2 regions of the Lederbergia graminis genome follow, and region 2 is predicted to be linked to the other one. Evidence: riboswitches for the same ligand, from Rfam matches in the RefSeq annotation. Region 2 holds a riboswitch; the other holds the start of a gene.
What was found. A riboswitch is a leader RNA that binds a small molecule or an ion and turns the genes downstream of it on or off. The one in region 2 is predicted to bind preQ1.
Positions count from the first base shown of each region.

Region 1: it holds a riboswitch for preQ1, as region 2 does, so the genes downstream of both, ACFPM4_RS09275 (QueT transporter family protein) here and queF (preQ(1) synthase) in region 2, are expected to answer to the same signal.

Region 1 is NZ_JBHSMC010000013.1:9,406-26,189, forward strand. It holds gene ACFPM4_RS09265 (IS1182 family transposase) at 1-957, shown strand, start outside; gene ACFPM4_RS09270 (excisionase family DNA-binding protein) at 1,587-1,817, opposite strand; PreQ1 riboswitch class I at 1,885-1,929, shown strand; gene ACFPM4_RS09275 (QueT transporter family protein) at 1,936-2,421, shown strand; gene ACFPM4_RS09280 (hypothetical protein) at 2,478-2,858, opposite strand; gene ACFPM4_RS09285 (sugar phosphate isomerase/epimerase family protein) at 2,969-3,829, opposite strand; gene ACFPM4_RS09290 (Gfo/Idh/MocA family protein) at 3,843-4,835, opposite strand; gene ACFPM4_RS09295 (Gfo/Idh/MocA family protein) at 4,837-5,808, opposite strand; gene ACFPM4_RS09300 (2-hydroxyacid dehydrogenase) at 5,829-6,791, opposite strand; gene ACFPM4_RS09305 (YktB family protein) at 7,811-8,428, shown strand; gene ACFPM4_RS09310 (glycoside hydrolase family 172 protein) at 8,473-10,557, opposite strand; gene ACFPM4_RS09315 (family 43 glycosylhydrolase) at 10,585-11,760, opposite strand; gene ACFPM4_RS09320 (AraC family transcriptional regulator) at 11,962-12,819, shown strand; gene brnQ (branched-chain amino acid transport system II carrier protein) at 12,832-14,160, opposite strand; gene ACFPM4_RS09330 (amidase) at 14,236-15,741, opposite strand; gene ACFPM4_RS09335 (glycoside hydrolase family 32 protein) at 16,463-16,784, opposite strand, start outside.
Region 2 is NZ_JBHSMC010000016.1:110,423-127,206, forward strand. It holds gene ACFPM4_RS13325 (family 43 glycosylhydrolase) at 1-1,025, opposite strand, end outside; gene ACFPM4_RS13330 (OsmC family protein) at 1,262-1,717, opposite strand; gene ACFPM4_RS13335 (LLM class flavin-dependent oxidoreductase) at 1,955-3,013, shown strand; gene ACFPM4_RS13340 (NADPH-dependent FMN reductase) at 3,025-3,591, shown strand; gene ACFPM4_RS13345 (nuclease-related domain-containing protein) at 3,788-4,696, shown strand; gene ahpC (alkyl hydroperoxide reductase subunit C) at 5,532-6,095, shown strand; gene ahpF (alkyl hydroperoxide reductase subunit F) at 6,109-7,638, shown strand; gene ACFPM4_RS13360 (VUT family protein) at 7,684-8,217, opposite strand; gene queF (preQ(1) synthase) at 8,236-8,736, opposite strand; PreQ1 riboswitch class I at 8,859-8,905, opposite strand; gene mgrA (L-glyceraldehyde 3-phosphate reductase) at 9,117-10,109, shown strand; gene ACFPM4_RS13375 (glycoside hydrolase family 2 TIM barrel-domain containing protein) at 10,143-12,515, shown strand; gene ACFPM4_RS13380 (hypothetical protein) at 12,563-12,820, opposite strand; gene ACFPM4_RS13385 (CAP domain-containing protein) at 12,993-13,814, shown strand; gene ACFPM4_RS13390 (SDR family NAD(P)-dependent oxidoreductase) at 13,925-14,668, shown strand; gene ACFPM4_RS13395 (glycoside hydrolase family 13 protein) at 14,719-16,386, opposite strand; gene ACFPM4_RS13400 (LacI family DNA-binding transcriptional regulator) at 16,423-16,784, opposite strand, start outside.

The DNA.
Region 1 (16,784 bases), on a different contig from region 2:
GTTAGAAAAGCAGTGTATCAAATTGATGACTCTGTAAAAGAAAAATTCCCCGCAAAACCAACTTCTAATGAAATTTCAGATGAATTGGATTATTGTAATCAAATCATTTCAATTATTGAAAGAGAGCCACAAATCGCAGAGGTGCCTTCTGTTAAAGAGAAGTTAAATGTTTTAAGAGAAGTCACGGAGGATTTCAAAGAAAACCTTAGCTATTCTAATGATCCTGATGCCAGGACAGGACATAAATCTGCAGACTCTTCTTTTTTTGGTTTTAAAACGCACCTTGCGATGAGTGATGAAAGAATTATTACTTCAGCAGTTGTGACAACAGGTGAAAAAAGTGATGGGAAATTCCTGCAGGAATTAGTTCAGAAGAGTCAAGCAACAGGAATGGAAATTGATACAGTTATTGGAGATACTGCGTATTCTGAGAAGGGTAATATTAGCTATGCCCAAGAAAATAAACTAACTCTCGTTTCTAAATTACATCCAATCATAACACATGGAACACGAACAAAAGAAAATGAGTTTGAATTTAATAAAGATGCTGGATTGTACGTATGTAAGGCAGGTCACTTAGCAACTGGTAAAAAATACGACAGAGGAAATGGAGAAAAGAAAAGTCCAAGAATTAGATACACATTTGATGTAGAAAAGTGTAAAGTCTGTCCACTTCGTGATGGATGTTATAAAGAGGGAGCGAAAACGAAGTCCTACTATGTAACAATTAAATCCAAAGAACATACCGAGCAGGAAGCTTTTCAAAACACAGAGGAGTTTAAGAACTTAGCGAAGTCTCGGTATAAAATTGAAGCCAAAAATAGTGAGTTAAAACACAGACACGGGTATGATATAGCATCATCTGCGGGTCTATTTGGTTTGCAAGTCCAAGGAGCAACGACGATATTCGCTGTCAATCTAAAGCGAATTATAAAATTGCTCAGTGAAAAAGAGTAAAAAATAGCAACATAGTAGGGCAATTTCCCTCTTAAAACAGTGGGAAATTGCCCTTTTTTTGCCATCAACTACTATAATAAACAAAAATATGAAAGATTTTCAGTGCCCTCATGTGCGGTAGCCTGGAGCCCCCACATATAGAAAAGCGAAGGCGACTGTTTAGCGGTGTACGAACGGGAGACAGTCCTGCACTGAGATAAAGGAAACACGGCAAGGAACGAGCCGATGTTGACTTATCGTAGGGGAAGGAATGTCTCGTTCGCTAGCCGCTAGGAGCCTGAGCTAGACAGGTGCGATCAGCACCGAGGAGGCTTCCGAACCTTGTCTAGCTGTAGGCGCTATCGGCTCGAGGTCAAATAACTGAGACATGAAAGGCAAAGAACGCCTTTCTTTGTCTCAGAACATTTGCTTGTCGCGGGCCCGCACGATGCGGGTCAGGAAGGCGTTGCAACAGGATGTTGCGAAATTAGCCTTCCTTCAAGTCCCAAGCGCCTTTCGCTTTTCGAATCCCGCGGAAAGCGAGCTCCTGAAACGGAAATCAACAGATTTAGATTGATAATTAATTTTTAGAAATCGGGTTACAAGGAATTACAGTTTCATTTTATTGGACAAGCATTTTTTATTAACAACTAATCCTCATCCTTCGCATCCCAGTCTTCAGGAATAGGTTCTGATAAATACTCCTCCACTTGTTTTTTATATTTTTCCAATTGCTCAAAATGCGTATTAAACTGTTCTTTATAAATTAAGTAATTCTCCCCATCAAAGATAGCTCTAATTTTCTTCTGTAAAACCAAACTTTTTACAGTTGCTACAGGAAGTTCTAAATACTCAGCTGTTTCCTCAATTGTTAAATACATTATTTCCCACCTCGAAATATATTGACTAAAAGTTACATATTATAATAGAATAACACTTTGGGCTATAGCCTACGTGGTTCGTAACCATCCCACGTAAAAAAACTAGGGAGAGATTGAATTGAAAATTAAAACATTAGTAGTAAATAGTATTTTGGCTGCACTTTATATTGCAGTTACAGGTATTATTGCACCATTCGGCTTTACGCATATCCAATTCAGGGTATCGGAAATGTTTAATCATTTAGTGGTTTTTAACAAAAAATATATTTTCGGTATAGTAATTGGTGTCTTCATTTCCAACTTACTTTTTTCCATACTACTCCCATATGATTTAATATTTGGAGTCGCACATTCGATTATAGCATTATCTTTAACGATTTTCTCTGCTAAATATATTAAAGGAATCTGGCAGCGAATGCTATTTAATACGATTATCTTTTCGTTTTTGATGTTTATCATTGCATTCGAGCTTAACCTTGCACTGGGATGGCCATTTTTCTTCACATGGTTAACAACTGCGATTAGTGAGTTAGTCGTGATGGGTATTGGTATACCAGTTATGATTGCTTTAAATAAACGAATTAACTTTAAAGATATGATTTAAAGAAGAAAGTTAAAAGAGAGTGTCTTATACGGTTTAAACCGTAGACACTCTCTTTTTTACTTTCTCTCAGGTGGAACTTCTTTATTTAATAACTCGAAGAAATTAAGCACAGTAAAGTAACTCATACCTAAGTCTCCGAAACCTTCAAATGCGGATAAAACATCAACACTACATCTTAGTGGCTCCACTTGGTAGACTGTAATCGTGATTTGGTTACGTCTCATCCCTCTTTTTTCAACGAGGATTTCTCCACGCTCTTCATCAACATGAAGGATTTTCCACCCTTTTAGCTTGTTATTGATGATAAACTTAATTTTCTCCATTAATGCTGGTCTTTTTATTTTGTAATAACGACTCTTTAACTTTGGATCTTTAGCACGGTCACTAGTTTCTGTACTAGTTCTCCATAATCCCGTTAATACTCTGGCAACTGACATGCTTTTCCCCTCCTTTTCACACAAGTGACAACAATATGTACTATTATATATATTATATGACTTTTAGAAGCAGTATGTCCATGGTCACGAATATTTAGGTCTATAAATCTTTATACTAATTCAGCAAGCAATCTCTTCATATTCTCTAACCCAACTTTCGTCCCTAGCTTACATTCTTCCATCCCTTCAAATTCCAGCGAAATATAGCCATCATAATTAGAATTCTTAATGATTCTAATAATCTCCCTTACATCGATATCGCCTTGACCGAATATGGAACCACGTAAATAGTTTCCGGCAGTTGTTCGGAAGAAACCATCTCCTGGATTTTCACTTGCAGGGCGAAGATAAAAGTCCTTGAAATGAATCATGGATGCGTAAGGAATATTTTTCTGTACAGCTGAAACTGGGTTTTCATCTACACATAAAAAGTTACCGATATCTACTGTTGTTTTAAAATTCGCTCGGTTCACTTCATGGACTAGTCGTTGAATTCTATCACTTGCTTGTACATAGTAGCCATGGTTTTCGACACTTGTGATAATACCGAATTGAGTAGCATAGTCTGCAATTTCTCGACATGCTTTCACTAGTGTTGGGAGATCGTGCTCAAATTGAATGATAGATGTTTCCTCCAGTGGACGAGATGCGACATCGTGGCGCATCATTTTTACACCAAGTTTATGTGCGATATCTACTTGTTCTTTGACTCGCTTAACCTCTGCTTCTACTCCCACTTCGCTATTTTGAATAAAATTAGCTCCTACTAAATAATGGGATATTTCTATTCCGACTTTATCAGCCTTATCACGAATATAATCTATTAGTTTGTCATCCATACTGAAACCGATTGGAACAATTTCGAGATGATCTGCTCCATTGTCACTTGCCCACTGGATAACATCCAATATGTCCATTTCTCCGGATTGTAATGCTTGATTTAAGCTATAAGAACTAATCCCAATCTTCACTACTATCCCCCCTCTATGACAATACTTTTCTTACTAAGGATACAGATTGTTTTTTCTCAAAAGATTCATAGGCAGCCTTTACTACTTCTAAAGTTCTTAAACCATCTTCTCCTGTAATTGATGGATTATCTTTATTTTTTACCGTAGTAATGAAGTCATCTACTAGGCCCGCATCCATATCATCGGCAAACGAAAGTTGTTGGATATTGTCAGCGTTATCATTATAATGGACAGTATGCTGCTTAAAGGCATCTACTTGTAAGTTACCTTTCGTTCCGATGAAGTTCAAATACACATCGCCCCAAGTCGGGAATGTTTGTGGTCGTGACCAACTCGGATCAATCGTCGCAATCGCACCAGATTCCAGCTCCAATGTAATAATTCCACAGTCCTCGACATCAATATCATAAAATCTTGTATCTAACTCGGCATACACACTTTTTACCTCATCTTTTACAATCCACCTAATCAAATCCATCACGTGAACAATGTGGTCTGTTGCCGCTCCACCACCAGATAGCTTTTCATCAATGAACCAGCCACCTGGCATTTTCCCATGGTTTGTACTATTGATGGCAACCACTTCACCTATTGCCCCACTATCAATCGCGGCTTTCGCATTACGAACAGCTTCGGAAAAACGTACAGGAAAGGCGATTTGTAAAATAACATCTTCTTCCTTACATGTGTTGATCATCGTTTCTGCATCTTCGATCGTCGTAGCAATCGGTTTTTCACATAAAATATGTTTCTTTGCTTTAGCAGCTTTTACGACATGGTCTTTATGGTTGGCATTTTCAGAACAGACAATGACGGCATCGATGTCGGTAGATAATAATTCATCGAGATGATTAAAGTATGTGCATTGAAAATGTTGAGCCATTTGCTGTCCGCGTTCTTCGTTACCATCCCAAATTGCCGCTAACTCCGCATCGGGACGGTTCTTAATATGAGTCGCGTAACTATGAGCGTGCATATGGGCGAAACTAATGATTCCTACTTTCATCTCATTTCACTCCTTCTAAAAACGATACTGGCTGTCCTGTTTCAGCAGACTTTCGTGCAGCTTCCGCAAGTTGAATTGCCTTTAATGCATCATGTGCCGTAACAATCGGTTCGGTTTGATTGGAGAGAATTTGAATAAAATGTTCTAACTGGCGATAATACGGGTCTTTTTTAAGTGCTGTTCTTGGTAATTGGTATTCACGATTATGACGAGATTGGAATGCTATTGGAGTACTATCATCATAATTATAGGTAATCATCCCTTTATCCCCTGCTAATTCATAGGAGGCGCGGAATTGTGTTTCTGCCCATGATAGCTCGATATGAGCAATAGTCCCATCCTCCATTCTTACTGTAATGAGACCATATTCCATGTCCTCTCTTTGAACTCGTTTTGCCATTACCCTTTTCACATCACCGAACGTCCATATTAGCCAATCAAACTCATGAACTCCTAGATCAAGAAACAGCCCACCACTTTTCGAGTCATCTGTGTACCATGAGTTCACTTGTGGGTAAGGTACTCCACGTGACATCCGTATAACTCCAGGTGTACCTATTGCTCCATTGTGAATTTGGTTACGTGCATTTGCATACTCAGGGAAAAATCTCAATGTATGACCAACAAGCAATTGAACTCCGTTATCCTCACAAATTGATATGAGCTTCTCTGCTTCTTCACTATTTATAGCGAGTGGCTTTTCACAAATAATGTGTTTCTGTGCTTGCGCAGCTTCTTTTATAAATTCTCCATGTGAATATGTAGGAGTACAAATATCAATGATGTCCACATCTGTTTTTGCTATCAAGTCTTGAAGACTCTCATATGGAGTAGTTTCATATTTTGCAGCTACTTCTTGTAGTTTCACTTGATTTCTGGCAATTACTCCAACAATCTCAACACCATCCATTTGCGACCATGTGTTTAAGTGTCTTTGCCCTAACTTCCCAGATCCAATGACAGCAACTTTCATTTTATTCACACTCCAATCTATTAATATACTGGATCAATTGCATCCTTACCTGTTAACACCGCTACAACATTCTCAGCTGCACGCATCGCCATTGCTTCTCGTGTTCTTGCAGTTGCAGAGCCGATATGCGGGATTGTTACTACGTTTTTCAGCTGTAAAAGTGGATTGTCTGTTTCGATTGGCTCCTGTTGGAAGACATCTAATCCAGCACCATATATTTGTTTTTCTAGTAATGCTTTAATTAATGCTTGCTCGTCCACTGTTTTACCACGGGAAACATTAATGAAAATCGCAGACTCCTTCATCATGGCAAATTCTTTTTCACCGATTAAATGTTCCGTTTCAGGAGTAAGTGGCGTCATAAGCACAATAAAATCAGACTGTTTTAATAGAGTCTCCATGTCTGCGTACTTTGCGCCAAACTTTTCTTCTGCTTCCGGTTTTCGATTGCGATTATAATAGAGCACATCCATATCGAAACCAAATTTTGCCCTCTTCGCAATTGCCTCACCTATTCTACCCATTCCTATAATTCCGATTGTTGTGTGATGTACATCAATCCCAAAGTATTCTTGTTCGAATTTTGTTTTCTGCCAGTTCCCTGCTTTTACAAGACTATCAAGCTCGGTAATTCTCCTAGCACTTGCTAAAATCAACGCGAATGCTAAATCAGCAACGGTATCATCTAATACATACGGTGTATTCGTCCCAATTACACCATGCTTTTTCATCGCTTCAATATCAAAATTATTAAAGCCAACTGAAACATTGCTAACAACTTTTAGATTAGGGGCACGATTTAATAATTCATCATCAATTTTCACCCAAGTTGTATATAAACCTTCTACATCTTCAATTTCTTTTAACAGCTCGTCCTTTGTTATTGGGCGCTCTTCTGTCCATTCTTTTATTTCACAATGTTGATCGATATATTCACGTACGTGATCTGGAAGTGGTATGGTTACATACACTTTAGGTTTCATTTTTGAATTCCTCCTCTTAAGGTAATTCTAATTATTCTGTCATTATAATTGTATGCTTTATTAAAGCCGCTGGCAATAGATGGAATTAGGGATATAGTATCAAATATCAAAGATTAATAGCTTTTATAATGGTTCGTGAGGTGGAGAATTAGATCTCTGTATCGCTATGAAGACAGGTTCTACAATTATTCTGATTTTTGTCTTCATACGAGTGCTTTGAGGACAGTTTATGCTAGTTTCCTTTAGTTTTGTCTTCATACACCGGTTATGAAGACAACTTTTACTCTTTTGCTGTTTATTTGTCCTTATACTCCTACTATGAAGACAAATATAACTACATAATCGATTTTTTGTCCTCATACTACCGGTATGAGGACAGTTTTATCTTTTATTCTATTTTTTTGTCTTCATACAACGGTTATGAAGACAACTTTTACTCTTTTGCTGTTCATATGTCCTCATACTCCTACTATGAAGACAAATATAACTACTTAACTAATTTTTGGGGGCTGGGAAAGAGGAATATATATGCAAATAAAAACCGAACTATAACTTGATTTTAAAACAAGATAGTTTGGTCACCTATTCAATTACAAAAAATTTATAGTTACCAGCGGAGGAAATACACGAAGACTCCTGCGGGAATAAAGGCCTCGATGAGACCCCGCAGGCGTTTAGCGCCGAGGAGGCTCATTAGCCGCCCGCGGAAAGCGAAGTGTATTTCCGAAGCGTTATAGCTACACTTACATTGTTCGGATTTACATTCAAGTCAAATGGTTATGTCTCAACCTCGTTTTATCTTTTATTCTATTTTTTTGTCTTCATACGAGCGCTTTGAAGACAGTTTATGTGAATTCCACTTATTTTTTTCTTCATACTCCTACTTTAAATACAGATTATTTTCTTAAAAATCATCTGAAAGAAATGTTCAACGAAATGAGCAATTTATTCCGAGATTTAGACGACAAATGGTACACTGTTAACACGTAGTAGTGATTCAGCAGGAGGTAAGATGTAAGATGAAATTTACTGGTTTTGAAAAACGCGATTTCGATACTTTTCATATAGAAAGTCTTGCAGGAAGAATGGAAGCAATCCAGGACAGAATTCAGCCGAAGTTTCAAGCTATTGGTGAAGTACTGACAGATGATTTAGCAGCAGTGCTTGGTAATGAGATGTTTCTCCATATTGCAAGACATGCTCGACGAACGGTTAATCCACCAAAGGATACATGGCTGGCAATTGCCAATAATAAGCGTGGATACAAACAACATCCTCATTTTCAAGTAGGACTGTTTGATGATCACGTGTTTATTTGGTTAGCATTTATTTATGAATTACCTGGGAAATCAGACATAGCTAAGAAGTTTTTAAATGATATCGATATTATCGAAGAAACAATCCCTAATGACTATGTGATATCACTTGATCATATGAAAAAAGATTCCATCTCGATGGAAGAAATCAATTTAAAAGAAGCACTCGTTCGATTCCGTGATGTGAAGAAGGCAGAATTTCTTATCGGCCGTCACATTGATGCAAATGATCCCATTCTACAAGACGGAGAACGTTTTATTGCATTAGTTAAAGAAACATTTGAAACACTTATTCCAATATACAAATTATCCTATTCATAATGACAAAGAGCAGGTATTCCTGGATGGAAACCTGCTCTTGTTATTTAATTCAGCGTAAATGCTTGGTATCGGAATTCGGACCAATCATCTGCTTCTGTTTTCACATATTCGACTTTGATTGTAATTTCTTCTTTACCTGAAGTGAACTCTTCTGGTATGAAGAAGTCCGCATCTCGCCATGCATGTGTTATATTAGAACCTGCATGATACCACGGTCCCACCTGTTCACCATCAACATAAACCTCTGCCAATTGATTAGGGAGGATTTGATCAAAACGTCTTCTCAGTACAACTCCCTTGTTTTCTTGCGCTATCTTCATAGAAAATTCGCTAAAACCGTTATGTGAACGACCTTCATCTTCTACTCCTTCTGCAAAATTACCTTCATACGTGTGTGTTAATTTTCCAGTCCAAGTTTCACCTGATATTGTGTAGCTATGTTCTTCTTCACTTGCCGTATCACCTATATCCAATTCATCCGTCATCGTCATTCTCGGTTCAGGCTGATGATAATATAAAGCTAGTAACCAGTTTTCAGAACTAATATCATTTGCTGCGCCATGCTCGATGGACGCTTTAATATGACTTCTGAATGGTATCGCCTCTGCCATGAAGAAACGGTAGTAACTCGATGATTCCACATTGTTTTCTACTTTTACTGAGGTGTATCCAGCAAGTTGAGTAGAAAATTCCCCATATCCGAAATACCATGCTCCATTGTAGAAATCTTCTGTTCCAGTTCCCTGAATTACCGGTGTTTCACTATGGTCAATATAAATTCGCTCGTCTCCTTCTAAATGCCAACGATCTTCAATCGATGATTGCCCCAGCTCCACTCGTACAGATTGAACAACACCAATAAAGTGTCCTGCACCTTCTTCTTCTAGTATGAGCAAATCTTCTCCATCACCAGCTTTCGCAAACTGATGATTCATTTGTGTTTTAAAATATCCAACATCTGAAAAGGATTCTGCAAATTCACGATGAGCTAGTTTAAAACTTACTCCATCAATCTTTTCTTCTGAATCATTAACTAACACGATTTTTCCACTTTTCTCAAATGGCATCGGTATATTCAAGTACATTTCTCCATCGGAACCCATTCCAGCATAAATCGACCGAGTTTCATACACTTCAAACATTCCCATTGCAAATAGCGGACCAATTGGTGCATCTACACTTGGTTCTTCTTCTCCATCCCAATAAGCTTGAAGACGAATACCTTGCAATAAATGTTCTACATTTACTTCCGATTTTTTTCCGGCAATTTGCGAAGGTTCAATACCAGGAATTTTCAAAGATAACCAATCAATCATTCGAGAACCTTCTAATAATGCCACCTCTAGTTTTGACTGTGCTTCTAATGTTATCGTTTCCTCGACCATTTCTTGGTCTTGATGGACATTCACTGGTTGCCCGTTCCAAATCTTATTCCATATATCATTCATTTTTTCTACATCTTCAGTTCCATCCCATGTTTTCACTTCTGTACCAGGGGCATATAGGTGATAACCAATATTGTAGAAATTATGGACTCCAACTCCATTAGTAGTAATCTTAATCGATTTGTTGAAATTCAACGGAACATTTGATACGAAACCACCGCTGGATAGGAAGTTATGATGTACTAATGGTGCAAGGAAAGGGGCTGTGTCCCCTGTAAAAACATCTTTTAGTCGCATATTAATACTCGGTTCTTCTTCCCCATCAAAATAAATCTTGATATAAGAATTGAACTCATTAAAGGCAGTGAACCACATACGATGTACTGTTCCTGGTCCTTTTACATCAAGCATTACTTTGTCACCGTGTTCATCCTCGTACAAAAAGTTTCCTTTATCAAAACCATCATAGTTTCCACCACTGCGGTCATAACTAGACGCACCACCCGCAAATGTATCTAATCGTAACAATGGTAATTGATCATAGGAATCCAACACTTTATTGATATAGGTTGTGGAATCAGGGAGGTCTTCTTTCTCTTTATCCTCTTTTTGTGTTGTATCTTCCACTTCATCCGTTTTTGGGTTGGAAGTAGTATTAGAATCAAATTTTTGTGCAATGAATATTGCGGTAACGATAACAACTATTAAAATCGCTATTAAAATACTAATTTGCTTTTTTCTCATTTTATTACTCCTCGTATAACCCTTGCATTATTGTTCCTCTATAATGGGAGCATCTTGTGGTGTGATACTTGGGTTAAAGTCTTTAATCGTAGGCCAGCCGTCCACCCATTCTATTTTATCGATGAATAATGGTCGTCTCGTTGCTCCACTACTTAATGTTGGATTATCAGCTGGAATACCGTGATACACCAACCAGTCATTCCCAGCATCATCCGTAATTACCGCGTTATGTCCCGGTCCTACAATATGACCTTTTCCCTCTTCAGGTGGGATATAGCCAAATAACAGAAGTTCTCCACGGTGGTGTATCATATCATCACCATTTTTGTTTACATAAGGGCCGAATAATGACTCAGAACGACCAACCCCTACATTATAAGAACTATTTTTCCCTGCACAACAGGATCCGTTAGAGCCAAATAAGTAATAATAGTCATCCCGTTTTATCACATATGGGGCTTCGTAGTTAGGTCCTGCAACATCAATTCGTTCACCAGCAACGGATAAACCGTCAGGAGCTAATTCAACCGCAAAGGTACCAGAAGTAATTCCTCCGAAAAATAAGTACGGTGTTCCATCCTCGACATAGAGCATTGGATCAATTGCATATACACCCATTTCTGCTGTATCTGTTAATTTTCCATGATCTTCAAATGGGCCAGCAGGATCATCTGCTACCGCGACACCAATTCCTGGGTTTTGATCCCCCCATGTCGATTTTGTATAGTACATATAATATTTACCGTTAAACTTCTGAACATCAGGGGCCCAAACCCAACCATCTTTCCAATTCGGTTTTGTTTCAAAAGCCTTCCCAATATACTCCCAATCTACCAAGTTTTTAGAGCGTATAATAGGTGCTACTTTCAATCCAGCACCATCTCCCCAATCATCCTCTGTTGCATATGCGTAGAAGTATCCATCATCCCCTTTAACAATGGACGGGTCCGCGAATACTGGTTCGAACACTGGGTTTTGATACATTCCCTCTGGAACGTCCTCCGGATTAACGATACCTGTGTCTTCGGGTTCTTTCTCGTCACTTTCCTTATCCTTTTCAACATCCGCGTTCGTTTCAGTTTTATCGGTTGGACCTTCTTGCTTGTTCGTCGTTGTTTTATTTCCTGTGTTGATGGCAATTGCTACTACGATAATTACTACAGCAATTGCAGCCAAAATGGGTAACCAAAGTTTCTTCTTCAACCACATCTACCTCCCTATCGTAAATTTGTTGCTTATATTGTTTTTTTCTATTAATATATGTGTAAACGTTTTCCTGTTGCTTATAGCTATTATATCCGATTTTACCTTTAAAATATTTGGCATTATTAAAGAAAAACTTAACTAATATTGCGTTTTTTTAGTATTATTTTTTATATACTAGTATGAAAGAGAGGGATTCATATGGACTTAAATTATTTATCTCCCTATATAAGGGTTGCATGGGACAGCATCATTGATGATCCTTTTCACATACATACACGAGTAATCTTTGATTATGAGATATTATATGTAAAAGAAGGTGAGCTCGAGGTTACTATTAATGATACAGTTTATTATGGGATTCCAGGGGATATTTTTATTTTTAAACCGAAGGAACATCACTCTATTAAATTAATTAGTAATTCAAGATTACATCAACCTCATATCCATTTTGATTTCTTTTATCAAGAGGATAGCCAGGAGGTAAAAGTATCATATAAACCATTACATATGATGTCAGATGAGGAAAATAAGTGGTTTCGAACAAATATTATTCCAGATATGCCAAACCATATACGACTACATAACCCTGGAATTATTGAAAAACTTATTTTTGATATTATTAACGAAATGGAGAGAAAGCTTCCTTATTATGAAATATCCGCCAAAGGCTTATTTATTCAGCTGTGGACGGAACTGTTACGTGAATATCATTGGATGCAAAATAAACATCTAGTTTCCAACTTTAAACAACTGGAGCTAGTAAAGGCTTATATTAGTCGTAATACAGATCGCGAAGTTACGCTAGATGAACTAGCAGAGATTGCTAATCTTAATAAATTTTACTTAGGAAGACTTTTTAAGAAAACATATGGAGTAACCCCAATACATTTTCATTTAGCCATGAGGTTAGAGAAAGCAAAACAATTACTCCAATTTACCACATTTCCCATCACCATCATTTCTGAAAAACTTGGCTTCAGCAGTATCCATGCATTTAGTCGAGCATTTCGAAAATTTGAAGGTGTATCTCCGTCCTATTATCGAAAAAAGAGCTAATTCCAATTGGAACTAAGCTCTTTTCACATTAATTTTACTAATCAAAAATCCAATGATTCCCGCAATGACTGCAGGTAATAACCAACCAATTCCTTGCTCATACAATGGAAGATTGATTAGTATGCTTTCGATTGATGACGATGTAAAACCTGCAGCTTTGAAACCATCTGTAATACTTACTACTGCTGTAGCAACCAAAGGTAATGTGTAAACGATAGGTCTGCGGTCGAATGTCTTATCAATAAAGGACATCAACATTAATACGATTGCGAGTGGGTAAATCATTAATAAAACGGGTACAGATATTTCAATTAGCTTTGTCAGTCCAACATTAGCAACAAAAGCACTAAAGCCCGCAAAAATGAGAACGAGAATTTTGTAAGACAGCTTTGGTAGCAACTTTTGGAAGTATTGCGCACATGCAGTAACAAGCCCGATAGAGGTCGTTAAGCACGCAAAAATGATGGTCAGCGCAAGAATGATAGTACCTGATGATCCATACAACACATTAGATGCGAGCGTTAATATGGCACCACCATTTTCTTGTATTCCAATAGCTCCAACACTTGTTGCTCCAATATAACCTAAGGAAATATATACAAGAGCTAGCCCAATGGATGCAATAATTCCTGCAAATATTGTTGCTTTCATCATTGGCTTTCCAGCTTCTAGTCCTTCATTCTTTAAGGAATTTATGACGACAATACCAAAAGCAAGTGCTGCTATAACATCCATCGTTAAATAACCTTGTACAAAACTTTCGAAAAATGCATTGTTGCTAAAATCTCCTTTTGGATCTTCAAATGTACCCATTGGTGTTAAGAAGCTTTTTAGAGCAAGTAACCCAATTACAATTAGTAGAATTGGAGTAAGAATTTTTCCAACCCTATCTACTATCTTCGTTGGATTTAACGCGAAGAATATTGTAATGAGAAAGAATGCGATTGTAAATATTGCGAGTGTCCAAGGCTCATGCTGCAATGATTTCGGTAAAAACGGGATAACTCCGATTTCATAAGAAACTGTTGCAGTACGAGGAATTCCAAAAAATGGCCCTATCGATAAATAAATAGCAATAGTTAAGCAGACACCAAAAATAGGGTGCACTCTACTTGCTATCGTTTCAAAATTACTACCTGAATTTGCAATCGCAATAACTGCAATTAAAGGTAAGCCCACTCCTGTAATTAAAAATCCAATCATCGACAATATAAAATTGTCACCTGCTTGTTGCCCAAGTTCTGGCGGAAAAATAATATTACCAGCTCCTAGAAACAAAGCAAACAACATTAAACCGACTGTTATATTCTTTTTAAAAGGTAATTTTCGAGACTGATTCATGATAAAACTCCTATAAATTAATTCAACACCTTATCTATTATATAGAAAAAGTTTCATTTGTCCCGAAATAAACCTTTATTTAAATATTTTGTAATATGGTAATTTTTCCAACCCTACCCATAAACTAGTCTGTTCTATTTGAGAGGCTAACTGGAGCAGTAATCTTTCTTGTCCTTTTGCAGCCATAAATTGTACGCCAAGTGGTAATCCTGCCTCCGAAAGATGCACTGGAACCGATATAGCAGGTTGACCAGTTAAATTAGCCAATTGGGTAAAAGGTGTATAGGTTAAGCTTGGTAAAAACATTTCATATATAATTTCTTGTTTTTCCGCACTAGTAACTGCTTTTTTCATCTGCTCTCTTAAGTTCTCTTCGTTTTCAGCGGTATGGGTTAGTTCCCCTATTTTTGGAGCAATATTAGCATTTGTAGGTGTAATATAAAGATCGAATTCTTCATGTAAGTCCGCCATTTGCGCTGCAGCATTGTCCCATGATGCAAGACTTGCAGAATATTGTGCAGCGGTAACACATTTACCTGCTTCATTTAATAACCAAGATTCAATTTCCAAATCTTTTTCTGAGACCGGTCGTCCAATCGCTTGTTCCACTTGTTCGACCAATCCGGATATTTCTCCACTATTCATAAGATAGTAATTACGCATTAATTGGACGCCATCTACTCCATTATCACGTTCTTCTACTACATGACCTTCAGATTCTAACCATTTAACAATTTTTAAGACAGCTTGCTTAGCATCATCCGAAACGGGAGTTCCTACTGGAGATGCTGTTGAGAAGGCAACTTTTAATGGTTTTGTAAATGGTTTACCTAAAATGTCGAGTGAACTACCAGGAAGCAAAGGAGTGTGGAATGCAGCTGATTGTTGTATAACTTGAAGCGCATCGAGCATTGCTGCACTATCTCTTACCGTTTTACTTAACACAAAATCAATCGAAGCACCTTGCCATTGACGTCCAGCTCCAGGTCCAACTGGCGTCCTTCCTCTCGTTGGCTTAAGACCAACTAAGCTTGTGAATGATGCTGGTATACGGATTGAGCCTCCTCCATCACTTGCTCCTGCTAGCGGAACAATCCCAGATGCAATTGCTGCCGCCGCTCCACCACTGGAGCCTCCAGGAGAATAGTCCGTATTCCAAGGATTTCTCGACGGCCCATAAATTCGTGGCTCAGTTATATTTTTCAGACCAAATTCTGGTGTATTTGTATGCCCAGTCACAAGAAATCCAGTTTTTAATATTTTATCGACGAAATAGGAATTACGATTTGCTATCGATGATTGGAATAAACTCGATCCAGAGGTAATCGGCTCCCCTTTTAATGATTGAGAAATATTTTTTAATAAGATTGGTACCCCCGCAAAAGGGCCATTATTTGAGAAGTTCTCTGCTTCCTCCAATACCTTATCCATTCTATGATGGACAACAGCATTCAAGTCTGGATTTACTTTTTCCATTTGAGCAAAACTTAGTTTAAGTATCTCCCTGGGAGTTACTTCCTTTTTCTTGATTAACTCTGCTATATCCGTAGCATCTAGTTTTGTGTATGTATGAAGATTCATGTATAACACCTCTATGGCATTTTAAAGCTATTGTATCATGTTTGATTAGCACACTTAATTTAACTGCCTTCAAGCTACTCGTTATGGGAAAAGTGTATTCTTGATGACTTCTTTTTGGGGTAAGCACTATGTGATTGGTAAGGTTGACATTTCAGTATGGAATTATGGATAAAATGGATGATAGATGCGTTCTAATGGACGTTATAATGTTGAATTCAATGCAAAATGTCCGATAGAAACACTCTATTGGACATTTCATCACGGAATCCATAGCAAAATGTCTGATAGAAACACTCTATTGGACATTTCATCACGGAATCCATAGCAAAATGTCCGATAGAAACACTCTATTGGACATTTCATCACAGAATCCATAGAAAAATGTCCGATAGAAACACTCTATTGGACATTTCATTGCTGATTCCATAGCATAATGTCAAATAGAACCACTCTAATGGACATCTCATTGCTGATTCCATAGCATAATGTCCCATAGAACCGCTCTATTGGACATTTCATCCCTGAACTCAAAGCAAAATGTCTTATAGAAGCTCCTATAAGACATTTCACTACGATATCCCAATCAAATTGCGTAATAGAACCGCTCTAATCATCATTCCTAACAGAAATCCAGATCAAAACCTTCAATAGTACCTTCCTAATTAACAATCCACCCTAAAACTCAAACCATCATTTTTAATAAAGCAAGAATACTATTCAACTACTCATCCCATACACTATCAATTGTCCACACATCCATGTTAATGGTTGCTTTTCCTCCTCTAGTAAATACTTTTACTTGTTTACTAGTTTCAGAAGGATATATTCTATTGGTAATAACTTTTTCACCCTGATTCGCAAATACTTCGATTGAGGATACATCAACAAATATTTGTAAGTGAATACGGCCATCTTTATGATTCAATTGAGCAACACTAATACCTTGCACTCCATTTCCGGAAAGGTTTTTATTAACTTCTAATAAACCTTCTACCACTTTATATGTTACAACCGTTTTTTCTGTATCATCCTCTGAGCAACGA
Region 2 (16,784 bases):
TTTTGCATTCTTACACTACGAGTCCAACCTGCATTTTCAAACTTTGCAGCATGGTATATGATCCAATCCTCTGTTCCATCAGGCGATTTTACAAATCCATTATGCCCTGGCCCATACACGTCTAAATCGGGATTCTTTTTAAATACCGGTGTCGGATTCTTTTCCCAAGCTTCAGGATTCAGAGGGTCTGTCCCATCAAATGTTAGCATTCCTAAGTTATAGTCATTGGTCCAACTACCACTTGCAGAATAAATAATAAAAGTTTTCCCTTTATCATTTTTTAAAATTTGCGGTCCTTCATTAATAAGTGGAAAGCCAATTGTCTCCCAATCAAGCTCAGGTCTTGATATTTCCACCCGCTCCCCGCTAATTGTCCATGGGTTTGACATTGGTGCGATATAAAGATGCTGGCTAACATTTACATCGCCTTCCCAACCAGACCACACAAAATATAATTTATTGTTATGTTCTAAAACAGTACCATCAATCGCCCACTTATTTGTGGGATCTGTGATTTGTCCATGCGTATCTTCTGTACCTTCTGGGTAGTGGTATGGTCCGAAGGGGTCATCTCCTTCCGATTCTAATACAAACATTCTCTTGTCTGGGTTTTCTACTGATGCTGCATAGTAGATATACCATTTTCCATCGATAAAATGGATTTCCGGAGCCCAAATACTCCCGCTATTAGGAGCACCAGGATCCGACCTCCATACTACTTGACGCTCACCTGAATGGATTCCGGTTAGAGTTTTTGACTTCCATATCGTTACATTATTTCCGGTTGTATGGGTGTAATAATAATAACCATCTGAATGCTTAACCACCCAAGGGTCCGCCCCATCCCCTAATATCGGATTTTGAAATAAATCAAATGGTTGCTTCTTTTCATTTGCGAGAATTTCTTTTGAGGTAAGTAAAGTTGTAGATGATGCCGATGATGATTGTGGTGAAGAAAAAGTGAGAATAATAGATACAAGCATTAGTAGTGCGGTTCCTAACGAAAAAATTCTTTTCTGTTTCAAACAAATCAACCCTTCCTAATATAGTTTTGTCCGTGGCAATTGGCTTATCTCCTAAAGCACACCACTAACATTTCTATGTAATTTCACCAATTCCTTTTGGAAAAAATGAAATAGGAAGTTGGACTATCACAATTAATTACATGTGCCCAGAGACACGCAAAACTCGCTATTTTTCCCTACGACTTTTGTAATAGCTAAATAAAAAAAGCGCAACAAAAATGTGCGCTTTTTTGATATTATGCTTTTTTCCAAGTAGATTGAACTGGGATTCCAGCATCTACTAATAAATTCATCACTGGGCAACGCTTTTCTACTTCAGCTTTTAATGCAGCAAGGCGCTCTTCACTTTCATCTGTCTTTATTTCAACTTCAAAACTTACAGATTGAAAATGTGGAGAAACTCCTTCCACTCCTTGTAAACCTCTTAAATCAAGATCACCGCTATTTACAAAATTAACATCTTCATACGAAAATTTTTGCTCTTTTGCAATTAAAGCGATCATAACGGAAGTACAACCTGTTAAACCTGCTAGTACGAACTCTACTGGATTTGCACCTTCATTTGTTCCTCCTAATGATACCGGCTCATCAATGACAAATGATTCAAAATCACGAATTTGAATACGTGTCCTCATTCCACTTTCCCATTTTCCCGCTGTTTCTACTTGTAACAAAGTATTAGTTGCTGCCATATAAAATCACCCATTTCCTAGTATTTTTATTGGTTTAATTAAATATAGGGCATTTCAATTGAAATATCAATACAATTATGGAAACTTTTAATAAATTTTTACAATATATTCCGCTGTAAGGCGTATTATTTCATACTTTTAGTAAGCTAATTTATAATCAAAAGTAACTTTATGAAGTTTTTTATTAGGGCTGATTGGAATCAAAAGATTTACTAAATCATGAAAGGTCGTAAATATATGAAAAAATACGGAATTGATCCTTCTAACGGACTCGAATTTGGTATATATACATTAGGCGATCATCTACCAAATCCCTTAACTGGTGAGAGAATTTCCGCACAGGAACGTATTCAGGAAATTATTGATTATGCAAAATTAGCAGAACAGGCAGGGGTTGATTTTTTTAGTGTCGGAGAAAGTCACCAAGATTATTTTGCAACACAAGCACATACGGTTGTGTTATCTGCTATTGCACAAGCTACTAAGAAGATGAAAATTGGCAGTTCATCCACTATTATCAGCACATCAGACCCGGTCCGTGTATATGAAGATTTCGCGACTATTGATTTAATCTCCAACGGTCGTGCCGAAATAATTGCCGGGCGAGCTTCAAGAATCGGTCTCTTTGACTTATTAGGCTATAATGTCCGTGATTACGAGGAATTGTTTGAAGAAAAGTTTGATCTCTTGTTGCAAATAAATGAAGAGGAAGTAGTTAATTGGGAAGGGGAATTTCGTGCTCCTTTACAGAATGCAAAGGTACTTCCTCGCCCAGTAAATGGCTCATTGCCAATATGGAGAGCAGTAGGTGGATCACCTGCTAGTGCGATTAAAGCTGGATATGCAGGTGTTCCTATGTTTATGGCACATTTAGGTGGTCCTGCAGCTGTTTTTAAGCAAACAGTAGATGCCTATCGCGAAGCAGCACGCAGTCGCGGGTTTGACCCAGCGGAGTTACCCGTTGCTACGGCTGGATTTTTCTATGCTGCTGAATCCTCCCAACAAGCACTTAAAGAATTATATCCATATATTAATGAAGGTATGAAGCGCACAAATGGACAAGGATTTGCTAAGCAAATGTTTGCACAAGGCGTCGACCCACATAATATTATGAATATTGGTAGTCCACAAGAAATCATTGAAAAGATACTATATCAACATGAAGTATTTGGTCATCAGCGTTATATTGCGCAAATTGATTTTGGTGGCATGCCATTCGAAATGCTTAAACAAAATCTTGAAATAATTGGCACTGACATTTTACCTGCCATCAAGAAATATACAGCAAAGAAATAGGATGTGAAGTAATGAAAGTTGTTGGATTGTCTGGTTCTAGAGTTGGTTCCAAAACGAGAACAGCATTAAATTATGTGTTGCACGAGTTTAAAGAAAATTACGCGGATATAGAAATGGAAATCATCGATTTAGCAGATTACGATGTTCAATTTAGCGACGGACGAAATTACCTCGAATATGAAGGTGACACAAAATACGTCACACAAGCAATCATGGAAGCTGATGCCATCATTATCGGGACACCCGTTTTCCAAGCATCGATACCTGCCACATTGAAAAATATTTTTGACTTATTACCAATCAATGCATTCCGCGACAAAGTGGTAAGTATGCTTGTTACAGCTGGATCGTCTAAACATTATCTAATTGTCGAGCAACAATTAAAACCGATTTTATCGTACATGAAAGCACAAATAGTCCAAACATATGTATTTATAGAAGAAAAAGACTTTTACCGCAAAGAAATTATCAATGATGATGTACTATTCCGTATTCAACGTCTAGTCGAAGATACCGTAGTATTAACCGAAACATTTGCAAAAATTCGCGAAGCAAAAGAAGCTGAGTATGGTTTCTAAATAACTTTTAACTAGGACAGGTCCCATTATTCGGTGGCCTGTTTTTATTTGAGTCAGATTGTACATTTGGAATACCTTAATTCCTACTCCCTTCGGACGCAGTGATTTCCCCAATTCGCCTGATTTATTCAAAATAAATGAATTATTTAGTTAACTTTGGTAGAATATCAATATCATTATAGAAAGGAAGGGTAAAATGATAGTCAAACAGCGGTCAAAATCAAAGGAACTATTAACACTGGAGTCCTTAGATGTCCGTATGAAGCTTTTAAATAAGGACAAGCAGTATTACCAAAGTCTTTTAAAAGGCTATGAAGGGGAGGTACTTTTTGATTCATTAGTTGAGGAGAAACTCCAATGTGATAGCATCATTTTAAATGATCTACTACTAAAACTAAATAAAACTACTTTCCAAATCGATTCACTTATTATCACGATGGGTACTATCTTTTTAAATGAAGTGAAAAACCTCGAAGGAGATTATTATTATGAATCAGATCGGCTCTACACAAAATCTGCCACGGAAGTTAGTAACCCGCTAACCCAATTAATCAGATGTGAATCATTGTTACGTCAATTACTTCGAAGCCTAGGTTTCAATATCCCCATTCATGGTGTTGTTATCTTTGTTAACCCCGAATTCACCTTATACAAAGCACCTCTAAACAAACCCTTTATCTTCCCAACCCAAATTAATAACTATTTCAGACAGCTCAATAAAATCACAACTAAAGTTAATAAAGAGCATAGGATTCTAGCCGATAAATTACTCTCCCTCCATAACACCGAATCACCCTATAAGCAAATTCCTGCATATGAGTACGATCAACTTCAAAAAGGAATAACCTGCATTGCATGCAAATCATTTTCTGTAACTGTAGAAGGGCAACGATGTACTTGTCTGGGGTGTGGGGAGGTGGAAAGAGTAGAGAATGCAGTTATTCGTAGTGTACACGAATATAAATTACTTTTTCCAAGTCGAAAGGTAACATCCAAGTCTATTGATGAATGGTGTAAAATCATAAATTCACAAAGAAGGATTAAAAGAATTCTTGAAACACAATATACAAAAATGGGTGCTAATAGATGGACTCACTATGTATAAAATTCTCTCTCGACTGATTCTATTCAATAAGGACTGTACATTCGTTGTGACATGCGCTATCTCAACCGAGTCTGAAGTAAAACTTAAGCATAATCGTCGTGACATTCATTCTCTCGACCGATATTTACTCAAAACACTCGTAGATTCGTCGTGACATGCGCTATCTCAACCAAAGCCAAAGTAAAACTCAGCCATAACCGTCATGACATCCATTCTCTCGACCGATATTTACTCAAAACCCTAGTAGATTCGTCGTGACATGCTCTATCTCAACCGAATCCAAAGCTAAATTTAGGCATAACCGTCATGACAATCATTCTCTCGACCGATATTTACTCAAACCCTAGTAGATTCGTCGTGATATGCGCTATCTCAACCGAATCCAAAGCTAAACTTAGCCATAACCGTCATGACAATCATTCTCTCGACCAAGTCAAAACCAAAGATCCGACATATTCGTCATGACTCGAGCTATCTCGACTGATTCTTACCATAAACAATTTCAGAATCGTCGACATGCTCAATCCCAACCTATTCACACCTATAACCGAAAAATATAACGCAATCTCTCACTGATAAAATCCCTCACAAAGTATCATTTACACTCACAATTAAAAATAGCACTTCACTTATTAATTACGTTGGAATTGAATATCTTCTAATCATAAAGGACATAAATAATGACGGATTCTAAAACATTTTGAGAAATAACATCATATTATTTGACAAATTTCTCTTTATGTATAATAATTATTCCTAGATTAGAATTATTATAGTTCAAACGATAACTATAGTAATTCACAAAAATAACACTACAACCAGGAGGCGTTTATTTATGTCATTAGTCGGAAAAGAAGTAAAACCATTTAAAGCACAAGCGTACCACAATGGTGAGTTTATTGAAGTAACAGAGGAAAACCTAAAAGGTCAATGGAGCGTTGTTTGCTTCTATCCTGCAGACTTCACTTTCGTTTGCCCAACTGAATTAGAAGATCTTCAAAATGAGTATGAAACATTAAAATCACTTGGAGTGGAAGTGTATTCTGTTTCAACAGACACTCATTTCACACATAAAGCATGGCACGATACTTCCGAAACTATCGGAAAAATTACTTATCCAATGATTGGTGACCCTTCACACGTTATTTCTAGAAACTTTGATGTTCTTATCGAAGAAGAAGGTGTTGCAGATCGTGGTACTTTCATCATTGATCCAGATGGTATCATTCAAACTGTTGAAATTAATGCAGGCGGAATTGGCCGTGACGCAAGCACTTTAGTTGATAAAATTAAAGCTGCTCAATATGTACGTAACAACCCAGGTGAAGTTTGCCCAGCTAAATGGAAAGAAGGCGGCGAAACACTTAAGCCAAGCCTAGACCTTGTTGGTAAAATTTAAGGAGCGATTATAAATGGCACTGGATGCAGAAATTAAGTCACAATTAAAACAGTATATGGAATTATTGGAAAATGATATTGTGCTTAAAGTCAGTGCTGGTTCAGACGACGTTTCAAAGGAAATGCTAGCTCTTGTGGAAGAGCTAGCTTCCATGTCGTCTAAAATCACTGTCGAAGAAGCAGAATTATCTAGAACACCAAGCTTCAGTATTAACCGAGTAGGAGAAGAAACTGGTGTTGCTTTTGCTGGCGTACCTTTAGGTCACGAATTTACTTCTCTTGTATTAGCACTTTTACAAGTTAGTGGACGTGCTCCTAAAGTAGAACAAAGTGTTATTGATTCTATTAAAAATATCGATGGCGAATATCATTTCGAAACGTATGTGAGCCTATCATGCCATAACTGTCCTGATGTTGTACAAGCATTGAACATTATGAGCGTGATTAACCCTAACATTACTCATACAATGATTGATGGGGCTGTCTTTAAAGAAGAAGTAGAAACTAAAAATGTAATGGCTGTACCTGCTGTTTTCCTAAATGGCGAGTTCTGGAATGGTGGCCGTATTACACTTCAAGAAATTATTGCTAAATTAGGCCAAGGCTTAAGTGCAGACGATTTCGCTGATAAAGATCCATATGAAGTTCTTGTCATTGGTGGCGGACCAGCTGGAGCAAGTGCTGCAATCTATACAGCACGTAAAGGTATCCGTACAGGAATCGTTGCTGAGCGCTTTGGTGGCCAAGTTCTTGACACACTCAGCATTGAAAACTTTATTAGTGTCAAAGCAACTGAAGGTCCTCGACTTGCACAAGCATTAGAAGAGCATGTAAAAGAATATGATATCGATGTGATGGACTTACAACGTGCTAAACGTTTAGAAAAGAAAGACCTTTTCGAAGTAGAACTTGAAAATGGTGCTGTTCTAAAAAGTAAATCTGTTATCATTTCTACTGGTGCACGTTGGAGAAATATTAATGTGCCTGGTGAACATGAGCTTAAAAATAAAGGTGTTGCTTACTGCCCACACTGTGATGGCCCATTATTTGCAGGAAAAGATGTCGCGGTAATTGGTGGCGGTAACTCTGGTATTGAAGCAGCTATTGACTTGGCTGGGATTGTGAAACACGTCACAGTTCTAGAGTTTGCTCCAGAATTAAAAGCAGACCAAGTGTTACAAGAGCGTCTACACAGCCTTCCAAATGTAACAGTAGTAACAAACGCTGCTACGAAGGAAATCACTGGTACAGACAATGTAACTGGTATTACGTACACAGATCGTGATACAGGTGAAGAATACCACGTTGAATTACAAGGTGTGTTTGTCCAAATTGGACTTGTGCCAAATACAGAGTGGCTTGAAGGTACTTTAGAGCGAACTCGTTTCGGCGAAATCATTGTTGATAAGCATGGTGCAACTTCTATTCCTGGTGTATTTGCAGCAGGAGATTGTACAGATAGTGCTTATAACCAAATCATTATTTCCATGGGTTCAGGTGCAACTGCAGCATTAGGTGCATTTGATTACCTCATTCGCAATTAATATACAAAAGAGCGCTAGTTATCTAGCGCTCTTTTAATTTTATCTTTAAACAAAGCGTTTCTCTCTTATTACTAACACTCTACCTAATATAATCGCACCTATCATTTGTATAATCGTTTTTACAGTTACTTGGCCAAGTATTGCTGCAGGCACTGCATCCCACGTTAAGAAGCCAGCACCAAGCGGACTTAAACCAATGATAACAAAAATAGCAGAGTCTAGTAGCCCACCAACAATCCCACTGTAGAAAACACGCCAAGCCATTGGCAGCTTTAATCGAGTATAGATTTCTGTATCAGCTGTTTCCGCAACAACGAAAGAAATCGCGGAGGCAAATACAATCATTAATGTATCACCAAGTAAATACGACACAATTGCAGATAAGATTAGAGCTGTAAAAATAAATAAATATGTTTTTGGTCTTCCATATTTATTTTGTACAAGGTCACGAAAAATAAAAGTTGCCCCTACAAAAAGCGTACCCATCGGAACGATAAATAAGCCAAAATTTAATGGTGCAAATCTTGCAGTCACTACATTCGCAATCACAATAGATAATAAATATAATAATATCCTCATTGGCTTCTCCTCCCTCCTCTATCGATTATCGATTTTTTCAGGATTGAGATCATGATTCATTAAACGGTAATTAGCCATTTCTTCATACTTCGTTCCTGGTTTTCCATAATTGCACCAAGGATCAATGGAAATCCCACCACGTGGGGTAAATTTTCCCCAAACTTCAATATATCTTGGGTCTAATAAAGCAATTAAATCATTCATGATAATATTTACACAGTCTTCATGAAAATCTCCATGATTTCTAAAACTAAATAAATATAGTTTCAAAGATTTACTTTCAACTAGTTTTTTATCTGGTATATACGAAATATACATTGTTGCAAAATCTGGTTGATTCGTTAATGGACATAAACTCGTAAATTCTGGACAGTTGAACTTTACAAAATAATCCCGATTGGAATGTAAATTATCTACTGCCTCCAATACCTCAGGAGCGTACTCAAATGAGTATCGTGTATTTTGGTTTCCTAATAACGTTAAATCTTTTAACCCTTGTTCATGGCTACGGCCTGACATAAAAAAACCTCCTTGAAAAATGCTTCCGAAATTTTTCCAAGAAAGGCAATAACATCATCTCTAAAACATATAGGATAAAATAAAAAAAGCCATGTCCTATTATGGACATGGCATATAGTCATATATCCATAGTTTTTTATAGAGGGTATCAGCTATGAACCTCTCCCGAAAGGTTTCGGGTAATTATCCTCCATCATCATATCAAAATATCAACAATAGAGTCAACCAAACCAATTCATACTGATACCCCCTGTTTCTATTGATTATTCGTTAAAAATAAATAATCCTACTTGTATTAAGAGAAAAGAAGAAATATACTTTCATTAAATGAAACCCTTTTCATATAAATACTAGATATATAGAAAAAAGGAGATTATACAATGACATATGCAGCAAACGAAAAACGGTATGAAATAATGAAGTACAACAGAACTGGCAATTCAGGATTACTATTACCCGCTATATCCCTAGGCCTTTGGCACAATTTTGGTGGTGTGGATACTTATGAAAATGGACGTGCCATGCTTAGAAAAGCATTTGATTTAGGGATTACCCACTTTGACCTCGCAAATAATTACGGACCACCGCCAGGTTCAGCAGAAGAGATGTTTGGTAGAATGCTAGCATCTGATTTTAAACCTTATCGCGATGAAATGATTATTTCTACAAAGGCTGGTTATGGCATGTGGAGTGGTCCTTATGGTGATTGGGGCTCGAAAAAATATATGATTGCTAGTTTAGATCAAAGTTTGAAACGAATGGGATTAGATTATGTTGATATTTTTTATTCCCATCGCCCAGACCCTAACACACCATTAGAAGAAACAATGGGAGCACTTGATCAAGTGGTACGCCAAGGAAAAGCATTATATGTTGGGATCTCTAATTACTCCGATGAGCAAACGGCAGAAGCAGTAAAAATTCTAAATAACTTAGGAACTCCATTATTAATTCACCAACCAAGCTATTCGATGTTAAATAGGTGGATTGAGGATGGTTTACAAGATGTTCTTGAACAAAATGGAATCGGTTCCATTGCGTTTTGCCCATTACAACAAGGACTACTCACCAACAAATATTTAGGTGGTGTACCTGACAACTCACGTGCCGCAAAGCCGACAGGTGCCCTCCATAAAAATCAAGTAACAGAAGCAGTGCTTCGCAAAGTTGAAAAATTGAACGACATAGCAGCACAAAGGGGACAATCATTAGCCCAAATGGCATTAGCATGGGTTCTCCGTGATGGGAAAGTTACTTCCGCATTAATAGGCGCAAGTCGCGTCGAGCAAATTGAAGATAATGTAGCTGCATTATATAATCTGCATTTTAGTACAGATGAATTAGCTAAAATTGATGAGATTTTAAACAGTTAACTTATATCATTCATAACTAGGAGGTTGAATGTAGTGGGGCGACATACTGAGTTACTAAATTTAAACTGGAAATTCTTTAGAGGTGAAGAAGAAAGAGCTTGGTATAAGGGGTTAGATGATTCTAATTGGAGAAATGTAACACTCCCTCATGATTGGTCTGTTGAAGAGCCTTTTTCGAAAGAATATTCAAGTGGAACCGGATATTTACCTGGTGGTATCGGCTGGTATCGAAAAAAGTTTCTCCTACCAGAGGATATGAAAGGTAAAAGAGTTTATATCACTTTTGAAGGTGTCTACAATAATTCACAAGTATGGTGCAATAGTTATTATATCGGTAAAAGACCATATGGATACAGTACGTTCACATATGACATTACTGATTTTATTACCTTTGGAGAGGAAAATCTTATTTCCGTTAAGGTTAATCATAAAGATATTGCAGATTCTCGCTGGTTTACTGGTTCAGGTATTTATAGAGATGTGTATCTTACAATTACAGACCAAGTTCATATAGACCAGTATGGAGTATTTGTCACAACACCTCAAGTAACGAAAGAGTATGCAGATGTTTCAGTCAATGTACGTCTTACAAATGAAACACAGACCGATGAATCTATTGATATAAAAAATACATTAGTGGATGCGGATGGAAATGCAATTGTATCTACAATAGAATCGTATGAGATCAGTGCGGAATCAGGGCTAGAAGCAAATCAATTACTCCATGTGAGTAATCCACACCTATGGTCACCTGATACACCATATCTGTATTCTGTTGTAACGGAGATCATAAAAAATGGAGAGATTATTGATTATATAAAGACAACCACTGGAATTCGTTGGTTTGAATTTGATGCAGAAAAAGGATTTTTCCTAAATGGGATTAATATGAAATTAAAAGGAGTTTGTATTCACCATGATGCCGGTGCTTTAGGAGCTGCAGTTCCTCAAAAGGTTTGGGAACGTAGACTTGAAGCTTTTAAAGAAATGGGCAGCAATGCAATTAGAATGAGCCATAATCCTCCAGCTCCAAATTTACTTGATTTATGTGATCAAATGGGATTCTTAGTCATTGACGAAGCATTTGATGAGTGGGAAGGAGTAAAAAACAAATGGTCTACTGGCCATAATGTGTACCCTCCGAAACATTTTGGATATTATGAGGATTTCCCACAATGGGGCGAAATTGATATGAAAGAAATGGTGCTTCGAGATCGTAACCATCCATCTATTATTATGTGGAGTATCGGGAACGAAATAGATTATCCTAACGACCCTTATTGTCATCCATACTTTGAAACAATGACTGGAAATAACGATGCAAATAAGCCAGCAGCAGAAAGAAAATATGACCCAAATAAACCAAATGCGGAGAGGTTAGTAACAATCTCAAAACGGTTAGTAAAGTATGTGAAGGAATGCGATACGACAAGACCAGTGACAGCAGCATTAGCATTTCCTGAACTGTCCAATTTAACTGGCTTATCAGATACAGTGGATATTGTGGGCTACAACTACAAAGAACATTTATATGAAGAGGATTTGAAACAATATCCGGACAGAGTCATATATGGGAGTGAAAATGGAGCTAGCATGGAAGCATGGCTCGCAGTAAGAGACAATGATGCAATGAGCGCACAGTTTATTTGGACAGGAATTGACTTCTTAGGAGAAGCTAAAGGATGGCCAATTCGCGCTTCACAAGCAGGATTCATGGATCTTGCTGGTTTTAAAAAGCCTAATTATTTCCACCGTCAAAGTTTATGGAGTACGAAGCCAATGGCATTTTTATCAGTGGTGCGGCCAGAAGACGTAAAATCTAATCATAACCCAAGGTGGTATGCTTCTCCTCACTGGAACTGGAATACAGGAGAGCAATTACAAGTATTATGCTATACGAATTGTGATGAAGCAGAGCTATTTTTAAATGGTAAGTCATTAGGAAGTAAACACCGCGGTGAGTCAGATGAGTTCATCCGCTGGGAGGTTATGTTTGAAGAGGGTACGATCGAAGTTGTAGCAAAACACAAATCCGGTAAGAATGTATCTTATGAACTTATGACAAATTCAGAACCAGAAAAAATTGATATGAGTTCAGATTCGCTAGAAATGAAAGCCAATGGCCTCGATATAGCGCACATCGAGATGGAAATTGTAGACGTCAATGGTAAAACAGTATATTTAGCGAATAATGAAATATCCCTTTCTATTGAAGGTCCAGGTGAAATATTGGGACTTGAAAATGGAAATGCCCAAGATTTAACACCATATAGTTCCAAGAAAAGACAAGTCCATAACGGAATGTTACTAGCTTATATAAGATCTACAACAAAAGCAGGAGAAATTATCGTAACTGCCACTTCTCCAGGATTACCAACAGCTAGCGTCATCATCCAAGCAAAATAATTGGATTTAAATGGAGACACTCGGAAACGAATGTCTCCATTTTATTTCTAACGATTATTTACATATACAAAAAGAGCATCCGAAATTCCCTCGGCTTCATCTGTCGACGCTTCAATATTATAATGATCTCCCTCTAACTGCGATTTAAATTGCCTAAAGCCTTTATTCTTCAAAAAACTATCAACATCAGATAAGTTATCACTCATATTTTTTAATGTTTTATCTCCTATATAATCACCATTTACGTACAATTGATAGCGATCCTCATAAAGTTTTGCGTCACCATTATCGAAAAAATCAATCACAATGAAAAACCTCCCTACTATATCTCGTTATCATATATAATTGGTAATTTTCCTTAATTTAATCTGTAAATTATCGGAAGGTGTTTCCAAATTGTCGTGTACTGTTTTTAATTACCATATTATTTTCGGTGAAAGTAGAGAAAATAAGAAAAAACAAAAGGAGTAATTCACCATGAAAATAAACAAATTGAAAATAATCTTTTTAAGCTTATTAATGGTTTTGCTTACAGCATGTAACAATAATAATGACAATGATAAAGATGTAGCCAATAAGGCAAAAGGCGATGACAATATTTCAAGCTTTAGAACAGACTTGGATAGTAGGAACTATCCACATACAGTACCAATCAAGATTCAAGATGCAAAGTATGAATTTAAGACGATTATTGGGAAATACACACCTGATGGACAAATTGATTTTCAAGAATCCGATAAAGGAATACAATTTGGCGATATAGTACCAGATCAAGGACCTAACGTAACACAGAAGAAAAATGATAAAAATGCTCAAAAAGCACCTGCACCACAAACACAACAACCAGCACAACAGCCGCAGCAACCACAAGCAGCACAGCCAAAACAACAAACCCCACCAGCAGATAATGCAACACAAGGGGTAAATAAATATGTAGCAACTGTTATAAGATTAACAAATGAGGAAAGATCAAAAGCTGGATTACCTGCTCTAAAAGCAGATTCTGCATTAAATAATGTAGCAGATGTAAAAGCACAAGATATGTATGAAAAAGGTTATTTCTCTCATACTAGCCCTACGTATGGATCCCCGTTTGATATGATGAGGGATTTTGGAATAACATATACAACAGCAGGAGAAAACATTGCACAAGGTCAAAAATCTCCTGAAGAAGTTGTAAAAGCGTGGATGAATAGTGAAGGGCACCGCAAGAACATTCTAGATAATAAGTATACTCACATCGGTGTAGGATATGAACAAGGTGGAAATCAATGGGTACAGATGTTTATTAAAAAATAAAATACAATAAAAAGGTGGTTCTTCTTGGAACCACCTTTTTTTAGTTTATGTTCGCTATTTAAGGGAACTTTAAAAGAGATAGAACACAACCAATTGAAAGGAGCATAAATATGTATGATTTAAAGGACAAAGTAGCTATCGTTACAGGTGGAGCTTCTGGTATTGGTTTAGCAACTGTAAAGGCCTTTATTAATAAAGGAGCTAAAGTTGTAATTGCTGATTATAATGAAGACGGTGGAAAATCAGTAGAGACTGATTTAAAAAGTAGTGGTGCAGATGTTACATTCATCTATGTTAATGCTGCAGAAGAAAAATCAGTGGAGAACCTTGTTCAGGAAACTGTAAAGACTTATGGACGCTTAGATATTATGGTTAATAATGCAGGTATTGGGGTACTTGCAGAGACTCATGAGTTGTCCTATGAAGATTATCACAAAGTAATTGCCATTAACCAAGACGGTGTCTTTTACGGTGCGAAATATGCTATTAGGGAAATGCTCAAAACTGGCGGTGGGTCCATTGTTAACACTGCGTCAATACTAGGGCATGTTGGTGAAGCTGGTGCATTCGCATATAACGCAAGTAAAGGTGCTGTAAATATATTAACAAAGTCGCTTGCACTTGAGTACGCTGATAAAAACATACGAGTAAATGCAGTTTGTCCTGGCTATGTCGAATCAGGAATGGTAAATAAAGAAGCGCTAGGAGACTTTTATGATGGATTAGTCGCACGACATCCGATTGGACGACTAGGTACAGCAGACGAAATTGCCCATGGGATTATCTTTTTATGCGAAAACGAATTTGTAACAGGTAGTTCACTTATGATTGATGGCGGATATACTGCCCAATAATAAAAAAGCCTGTTCTCTAAATGAGGACAGGCCTTCTTAAATTTATCTTGTTAAGCTTTCAATAAATAAACCCTAGACTCATAAGGATTCAATGTAACCTCTAGCTTGATTTCAGCATCTTGAACATCATAGTTATTTAAAACAAGTTGTGCATCTTTAACCCATTCCGGTAGCTCAAGTTTTGTCACTTGTACCGCAAAGTTGTTTATCACAATTGCTTTTTCCTCATCCAATGTTCGTGTATATACAAAAAGATGTGGATGATTTGGTTCTAATAATTCGTACATTCCATAGACAAATACTTCATTTTCTTTTCTTAAACGAATTAATTTTTTATAGAAATTCAATATGGAGTCTTGGTCTTTTAGTTGCTCGGCAACATTAATGTTTGGATAATTCGGGTTTACTTTTAACCATGTTTTATTCGCAGTTGTAAATCCAGCTTGATGTTCTTGATTCCACTGCATAGGTGTTCTTGAATTATCCCGACCTTGTTTCCAAATCACTTCCATAATCTCATCATGAGGGCGACCTTTTGCTTTTTCAATATTATAATAATTGATCATCCCTACATCATTGTAATCTTCAATATTTGGAAATTGAACATTTGTCATACCAATTTCTTGGCCTTGATAGATGAATGGTGTACCTTTCATTAAGAAGTATAATGCACCCAGCATTTTGGCACTATGCTTCCAGTACTTCTCATCATTCCCCCAACTTGAAACTCTACGGGTTTGATCATGATTTTCTATAAATAAAGCATTCCAACCACGACCTTCGAGACCAGTCTGCCATTTAGATAGGTTTTCTTTCAATGCTAAAACATCAACAGTTCCATCTGATTCTTTCTCCCAAAGACCAAGAAACTCAAATTGGAAAATCATATTAAAATAACCGTCTTCTTCACTAACCCATTTATCGGAATCATCTAGTCCAACACCATTTGCTTCTCCGACAGTCATAATATCATAGTTCTTTATCGTTTTATTGGCAAACTCCGATAAAAACTCATCAATACCATCGACATTCATCATTTTTGGAAAGCAGGACACATACGGAAGCTTATCTGGATTAGGCATATCCTTTAAGCCTGGTTCTTTTTTTATGTGAGATATCGCATCTACCCGGAAACCGTCAATGCCTTTATCTAACCACCAGTTGACCATATCATATAAAGCATTTCGAACCTCTGGATTTTCCCAATTTAAATCCGGTTGACGCTCTGAGAAAATATGCATAAAGTATTGGTTTGTTTCCTCATCATATTTCCAAGCAGAACCATTAAAAATAGATTCCCAGTTATTCGGTTCCTTGCCGTCCTTTCCATCTCTCCAAATGTACCAGTCTCTTTTGGGATTATCTATAGAAGAGCGCGATTCGATAAACCAAGGATGTTCATCACTCGTATGATTAATAACTAAGTCCAATATTAATTTCATCCCACGCTTATGAACCTCATCTAGTAACTCATCAAAATCAGCCATCGTACCAAAATCAGCCATGATATCCTGGTAATCCGAAATATCATATCCATTATCATCATTAGGGGATTGATACATTGGACAAACCCATATAACATCTATACCCATTTCTTTTAAATAATCTAATTTAGAAATAATACCTTGAATGTCTCCAATTCCGTCACCATTGCTATCCATAAAGCTCCTTGGATAGATTTGGTAGACGACACTTTTCTTCCACCACTGTTTATTCATAGTACTTCTCTCCTCCAACATTTCTAAAAACAATTTTTATCTTAGGGGTTTTGTAGTTTCTCTTTCGACCATAATAGTAGGGATTATAATGCTTCTCTTATATAACGAAGGTTGACTAATTTCTTCTATCAAGCATCTTGCGGCCTCATAGCCTAGCTGATAGATTTGCGTATCAATGGATGTTAGTGGGGGATTAGAGAACTCAGAAACAATCGTATTATTAAAGCTAACGAGACTAACATCTTCAGGCACGTTCACATGCTGTTCTCTCAATGCAAGCATTGAGTTTAATGCTGTTAAATCATCTATAGCAACAATCCCTGTTGGTGGTTCATTTAAAGCCATCAATTCTTGAACAGCCTTTCCAATTAACTCTGGAGATTCGGGATTTTTCATAT